Regions from separate parts of the Janthinobacterium sp. Bl 1 genome, predicted to be linked through region 1. Evidence: predicted binding sites of a transcription regulator. Region 1 holds the regulator's gene; each other region holds the start of a gene.
What was found. The regulator sigma-54, encoded in region 1, starts transcription at its own class of promoters, with help from an activator protein. The targets are predictions, from matches to a motif close to TGGCANGNAANCTGCTTT.
Positions count from the first base shown of each region.

Region 2: a site for sigma-54 is predicted at 1,329-1,346, ahead of urtA (urea ABC transporter substrate-binding protein). Genes of this name have one in related genera too.
Region 3: a site for sigma-54 is predicted at 1,335-1,352, ahead of AC4BCN_RS19410 (urease accessory protein UreD). Genes of this name have one in related genera too.

Region 1 is NZ_CM177086.1:867,176-869,444, forward strand. It holds gene lptB (LPS export ABC transporter ATP-binding protein) at 1-501, shown strand, start outside; gene AC4BCN_RS03915 (RNA polymerase factor sigma-54) at 506-1,984, shown strand; gene hpf (ribosome hibernation-promoting factor, HPF/YfiA family) at 2,054-2,269, shown strand, end outside.
Region 2 is NZ_CM177086.1:4,456,026-4,458,294, forward strand. It holds gene urtA (urea ABC transporter substrate-binding protein) at 23-1,276, opposite strand; gene AC4BCN_RS20025 (DUF4349 domain-containing protein) at 1,475-2,263, opposite strand.
Region 3 is NZ_CM177086.1:4,319,840-4,322,108, reverse strand. It holds gene AC4BCN_RS19415 (two-component system response regulator) at 1-1,252, shown strand, start outside; gene AC4BCN_RS19410 (urease accessory protein UreD) at 1,383-2,249, shown strand.

The DNA of each region.
Region 1 (2,269 bases):
TTGTCCTATCTGCCGCAGGAAGCGTCCGTCTTCCGTAAGCTGACGGTGGAAGACAATATCCGCGCCGTGCTGGAAATCCAGACCGTCGAAGGCCGTCCTTTGAAGAAGGCCGAGATCGAGGAGCGCCTGGATAAACTGCTGGCCGATTTGCAGATTGAAAAGCTGCGCGAGAACCAGGCCCTGTCCCTGTCGGGCGGCGAGCGCCGCCGCGTGGAAATCGCCCGCGCGCTGGCCACCGATCCCCGTTTCGTGCTGCTCGATGAACCGTTCGCCGGCGTCGATCCGATCGCCGTGATCGAGATCCAGCGCATCGTGCGCTTCTTGAAGGAGCGCAATATCGGCGTGCTGATCACCGATCATAATGTGCGCGAGACGCTGGGTATTTGCGACCGTGCCTATATCATCAACCAGGGCTCGGTACTGGCGTCGGGACGCCCCGACGACATCATCGCGAACGAGTCGGTACGCCGGGTCTATCTGGGCGAACACTTCCGCATGTAAGCCAATGAAACAATCATTGCAGCTGCGCACTTCGCAGCACCTGGCACTGACGCCGCAGTTGCAGCAATCGATACGCCTGTTGCAATTGTCGACCCTGGAATTGCACCAGGAGCTCGAGCAACTGCTGACGGACAATCCCTTGCTCGAGCGCCTCGACGATCCGCTCGACCGTTCGCTGCGCCTGCTGTCCGACGGGGCCTTGAGTTCCACGGCCGCGCCGGCTGAAGCGCCGCCCCAGCCGCCAGGCCAGGAGGCGCCTGCCGCGCCGGCCGAAGCGGAAACCTTTGACGGCGAGGCGGGCGAGGGCCCGGCCGCTGCGGACGGCGGCGACAGCGACTGGAGCGAGGCGAGCCGGGGCAAGGCGCCCGACGACGAAGATTCGCGCCCGCAACTCGAGGCCCATCACTGCACCTTGCGCGAACACCTGATGGAGCAGATGCGCGTGACGGTGCTCGAGTTGCGCGACCGCGCGCTGGTCGAGCTGATCATCGACGCGCTCGACGACAATGGCTATCTGGAAGAGACGCTCGACGACATCCTGGCGCGTCTGCCGGAAGAGCTGGAAATCGATGCCGACGAGATGCGCACGGCCTTGTCGCTGCTGCAAAGTTTCGATCCGCCCGGCGTGGGCGCGCGCAATGCGTCCGAATGCCTGGCGCTGCAGATCAAGCGCTTGCCGCACATCGCCATGGTGACGCGGCGCATGGCCCTCGTCATCGTGGAAAAGCACCTGGCCTGGTTTGCCCAGCGCGATTTCAACAAGCTGAAAAAAGCCCTCGATTGCGACGATGAAGACTTGCGCGAAGCACAGACGGTGATTCGCCAGTGCAATCCGCATCCGGGCGCCGTATTCGCATCGGACGTGTCCGATTACGTGGTGCCCGACGTCGTCGTCAAGCGCGCGCGCAATGGCTGGCAAGTGACCCTGAACAACGACGTCATGCCGCGCCTGCGCGTCAATGCCATGTATGCCAACTTGCTCAAGCAGGGCAAGGGCGAGGGCGCCATGGGCGCACAGTTGCAGGAAGCCAAGTGGTTGATCAAGAATATGCGCCAGCGTTTCGACACGATCCTGCGCGTCGCACAGGCGATAGTAGAAAGACAAAAGAACTTTTTCTCGCACGGAGCCGTTGCCATGCGCCCCCTTGTGCTCCGTGAAATAGCTGATACACTGGGTTTACACGAGAGTACTATCTCGCGGGTAACAACTCAAAAGTACATGCTGACCCCGCACGGCATGTTCGAGTTGAAATATTTCTTTGGTAGCCACGTCGCCACCGAAGCGGGGGGCGAAGCGTCATCGACGGCGATACGGGCATTGATCGTGCAACTGACAGGAGCAGAAGACCCTAAAAATCCTTTATCCGACAGTAAGATTGCGGACATGCTGGGGGAACAAGGCATGGTGATTGCGCGACGTACTGTTGCCAAATACCGGGAAGCGTTGAAAATTCCGCCAGTGAGCCTGCGTAAGTGTTTGTAAGTTTTTTTCGGTTCCTCTGCGGGCCGGATAGGATGGACCGCACGAACCCGATCATCTTTAGGAGTGTGTATGAATCTCACCATCAGCGGACATCATCTCGAAGTGACACCAGCCATCCGTGAATACGTACAAACGAAGCTGGAGCGCGTGAAACGTCATTTCGATCAAGTTATCGATATCGCCGTGATTCTGACCGTGGATAACCTCAAAGAGAAAGAAAAACGTCAAAAGGCCGAAGTCAACCTGCGTTTAAGTGGCAAAACCGTCTATGTGGAAAGCCTGGCA
Region 2 (2,269 bases), 2.7 Mb from region 1:
CCCCGGCCTTTCTGCTGCTAACTCATAACTTCTGCTTACCCTCATTCCCCTTGATAAACGGGCTCCACGGCTGTGCACGTATTGGTTCCTTGGTTTTCCACACGACATTGAATTGCCCATCTGCCTTGATCTCGCCGATCATCACGGGCTTTTGCAGATGGTGGTTCGTGGCGTCCATGGTCAGGGTGAAGCCCGATGGCGCCTTGACGCTCTGGCCGGCCATGGCAGCGATCACCTTGTCGGTATCGGTCGACTTGGCTTTTTCCACGGCTTGCGCCCACATGTGGATGCCGACATAGGTCGCTTCCATCGGGTCGTTCGTCACGACCGAACCCGCGTTCGGCAGCTTTTGCGCCACGGCATACGCCTTCCACTGCTTGATGAAGGCCGTATTCACGGGGTTCTTGACGGACTCGAAATAATTCCATGCCGCCATGTGACCGAGCAGCGGCTTGGTATCGATGCCGCGCAGCTCTTCCTCGCCGACGGAAAACGCGACGACAGGCACGTCCGTGGCTTTCAAGCCTGCATTACCCAGCTCCTTGTAGAACGGCACGTTCGAATCGCCATTGATGGTGGATATGACGGCCGTCTTGCCGCCCGTGGAAAACTTCTTGATGTTGGCGACGATGGTTTGATAGTCGGCGTGGCCGAACGGCGTGTAGACCTCGCTGATATCGCTATCCTTGACGCCCTTGCTTTTCAGGAAGGCACGCAGGATCTTGTTCGTGGTGCGCGGATACACGTAATCCGTACCCAGCAGCACGAAGCGCTTGGCGCCGCCGCCATCCTTGCTCATCAGGTATTCCACGGCCGGGATCGCTTGCTGGTTCGGCGCAGCGCCCGTGTAAAACACATTCTTTTCCAGCTCCTCGCCCTCGTATTGCACCGGGTAAAACAGCAGGCTGTTGAGTTCCTTGAACACGGGTAAAACCGACTTGCGCGACACGGACGTCCAGCAGCCGAACACAACGGCAACCTTGTCCTGCGCCACCAGTTGTCTCGCTTTTTCCGCGAACAAGGGCCAGTTTGACGCCGGGTCGACGACGACGGCTTCCAGTTTCTTGCCCAGCACGCCACCCTTGGCATTGATCTCGGCGATCGTCATCAAGGCCACGTCTTTCAGCGTCGTTTCGGAAATGGCCATGGTGCCCGACAGCGAGTGCAAAATACCTACCTTGATCGTATCGGCGGCCAAGGCTGCCTGCATGTAAGTGGACGTGGCCAGGGCCAGTGCGCCGGCGGCGGCCGCTTTCAGGATGATGCGTCGTGACATGGGGACTCCTGTGATGGGTTCGTGGGGGTCGAGCTGGGCATACGATGTTGTTAAAGCAGAATGCATGCCAGCACCAGCAGGTGTCCGCCATGGTGCACGCGGCTCCCGCCGCACGAAAAAAAACCTGGCTGCACAAGGACTGTGCAGCCAGGTTTCAAATTGCCGTAAAACGGTGCGCCGGACGCAACAATCCCGGCATCAATCCTTGCGCGGCACGCCACGCAGGCGGCGCCAGCCCTTGCGTCCCAGCGGGAACAGCAGCACGAAGGCGATCAGCCACGGCAGGATGTAGGCCATGGCCGTGATGGCGTTGGCCACGCCTTCCGACAGGTTGTCCGTGAAATTGCCCAGCGAGCGCTTGACCGGTGTCCAGAACGATTGCTTGCCTTCGGCGCTGATGGCCACGTTCAGCAAGTCCGTGTCGATGCGCTGCATCAACAGCGCGTCTGCCGCCGTCGCCTGCTCCAGTTCCACTTGCACGGTAGCCAGTTCCTTGGTCACCTTGATCAGGGCGTCGACGTTCGCGCCCGAGCGCTTTTCCAAGTCTTGCAATTGCGCCTGGTATTGCCTGAGCATCTCCAGGCGTTTCTTGCTGTCGAGCACGGGACGGCCCAGGTCTTCCACCTTGGTGCCCTGGCTCGTGACGTCGCCTTCAGTCGCGACCAGCGCGACGAGCTTCCTGATGCCGGCCGGCTTGGCGCGCATGCTGATGCGCGCGTGCACGTAGCGCCCGCTGTCGAGGCTGGAATCGAGCAGCAAGCAGCCGTTTTCCGTATCGGCCTTGCAGGCGGCGACCACTTTTTCATACAGGGGCCGCACTTGCGCCTCGTGCGTATCGACGCTGACATTATGTTCATAGGCAAGAAACTCGCTGCCCTTTTCCTTGCCTTCGAGACGCGCGGCGCTCGATTGCCCGCCGCTTTCGCCCTTGCCGCCGCAACCGGCCAGCAACATCAGGCCGATCAGACCTAGATACACTTTTTTCATGATTTC
Region 3 (2,269 bases), 2.9 Mb from region 1:
GCAGGCGCGTGCGAATGCCGTGCGCGACAGTCAGCAGGTGGTGCTGATGTGCCTCGACCTGGACCGTTTCAAGAATATCAACGATTCGCACGGCCAGGCCGTCGGCGACAAGGCGCTGCAAGTGGTGGCGCGTTTCCTGTCCGGCTGCGTGCGCGAAGGCGACACGGTGGTGCGCCAGGGCGGCGACGAATTCCAGATCCTGCTGCAGGACGATGCCCTGCTGGGGCGTACCCTGGGGCTGGCGCAAACCATCCTGGCCGGCTTGCGCGAGGAACTCAGCGTCGATGGCGAACGCCTGGCGCTGACGACGAGCATCGGCATCGCGATGTGCCCGGCCGACGGCGACAGCCTCGACGACGTGCTGCGCCACGCCGACACGGCCCTCGTGCGCGCCAAGGAAATGGGGCGCGACCATTACGCCTTCTTCACGGAACGCATGGGCAGCGATATCCGCGCCCGCCTGGCGATGCAGCAGCAGCTGCGCGGCGCCATCTGCCGCGATGAATTCGAAGTGCACTACCAGCCGCAGATGTGCTTGCGCACGGGCGCCTTGCTGGGCGCGGAAGCCCTGCTGCGCTGGGATAACCCGGTGCTGGGCAAGGTGCCGCCCGGCCTGTTCATCGCGCTGGCCGAGGAATACGGCTCGATCACGGCCATCGGCGAATGGGTGCTCGAAAGCGTGTGCGCGCAAATCCGCGCCTGGCACGACGCGGGCCTGGGCAGCATCAAGGTGGCCGTCAACCTGTCCGGCAAACAGTTCGCACAGGACCGCACGGTGCCTTTCGTCGAGGCGGCCTTGCGCAAATACGGCATCGCGCCCGCCTGCCTCGGCATCGAGATCACGGAAAGCACGGTGATGGGCGACCCGGACAAGGCCGTGGCGGCCCTCACGCGCCTGAAGGATATCGGCGTGGGCATTTCGCTCGACGATTTCGGCACCGGCTATTCCAGCCTCGGCTACCTGAAACGCTTTCCCATCGACGTGCTGAAGATCGACAAATCCTTCGTCGACGACGTCACCACCAGCAGCAGCGACGCGGCTATCGCCCGTTCCGTCATCTCGCTGGCGCACAACCTCGACATGCGCGTCATCGCCGAAGGCGTGGAAACGCGCGAACAGGTCGACTTCCTGACGGAACACGGCTGCGATGAAATGCAGGGCTATTTTTTCAGCCGCCCCCTCGCTGCGGAAGCCTTCACGGCCTTGCTGCGCGAACGGCGCACCCTGGCCGTGACAGTGGCCGTGGCCTAAGCGCCGCGGTGCGGCCGATGCACCATGCCGGTGCGCCCGCCGCAGCGCGGTGCACGATTCTCACTTTTCCTTCCCCTGACGCTGGCACATATCCTGCTTAGGTAATCGCTTATTTACGCGATTGCCCCGCATGCCAGACAGCACCCGACCAGTCACGCCTTTACCAGCCAGCGCGCACAGCGCCTGGCAGGCGCAGCTGCGCCTGGGTTTTGCCTTGCACGATGGCGTCAGCCGTCTCGTCGAGCGCACGCACAGCGGCCCCCTGCGCGTGCAAAAGCCCCTGTACCCGGAAGGCGGCGCCGTCTGCCACGCCATCATCATCCATCCGCCCGGCGGCGTCGTGGGCGGCGACCAGCTGGCCGTCGACGCCACGGTGGGCGAGGGCGCGCACGCCTTGCTCACGTCGCCGGGCGCGGCCAAGTGGTACCGCGCCAACGGCCACGTCTCGGGCCAGCACATCGTGCTGCGCGCTGGTAGCGGCGCGGCCATCGAGTGGCTGCCGCAAGAGAGCATTTTCTTCGACCAGGCCTGCGTGCGCCTGCGCCACGAAGTGGAACTGGCGCCGGACGCCAGCTACATCGGCTGCGACATCGTCTGCCTGGGCCGCAGCGCCTCGGGCGAAGTTTTCAATACGGGCAGCATCAGCCAGCAGGTGCAGATCCGCCGTGGCGGCAAACTGCTGTGGTGGGAGCAGGGCGTGCTGGCTGGCGGCGGCGCGCTGATGGCCAGTCCGTTGGGCTTGGCGGGCCACACGGTGTGCGCCACCCTGATCGCCGTCGGCATGCCCGTTTCTCCCGACGTGCTGGCGGCCGTGCGCGGGATCACCGCGCCGGCCGGCGCAGCGTTTGGTGCCACGCACATGAAATCGCTGGTGGTGGTGCGCCTGTTGTGCGGCGACAGCGAGGCGGCGCGCCGCGTCATGCTGGCCGCCTGGCAGCTGCTGCGCCCCGCCATGCTGGGACGCGACGCCGTCGTGCCCCGCATCTGGAACACTTAATCAGGAAAGAAGAAGGAAAA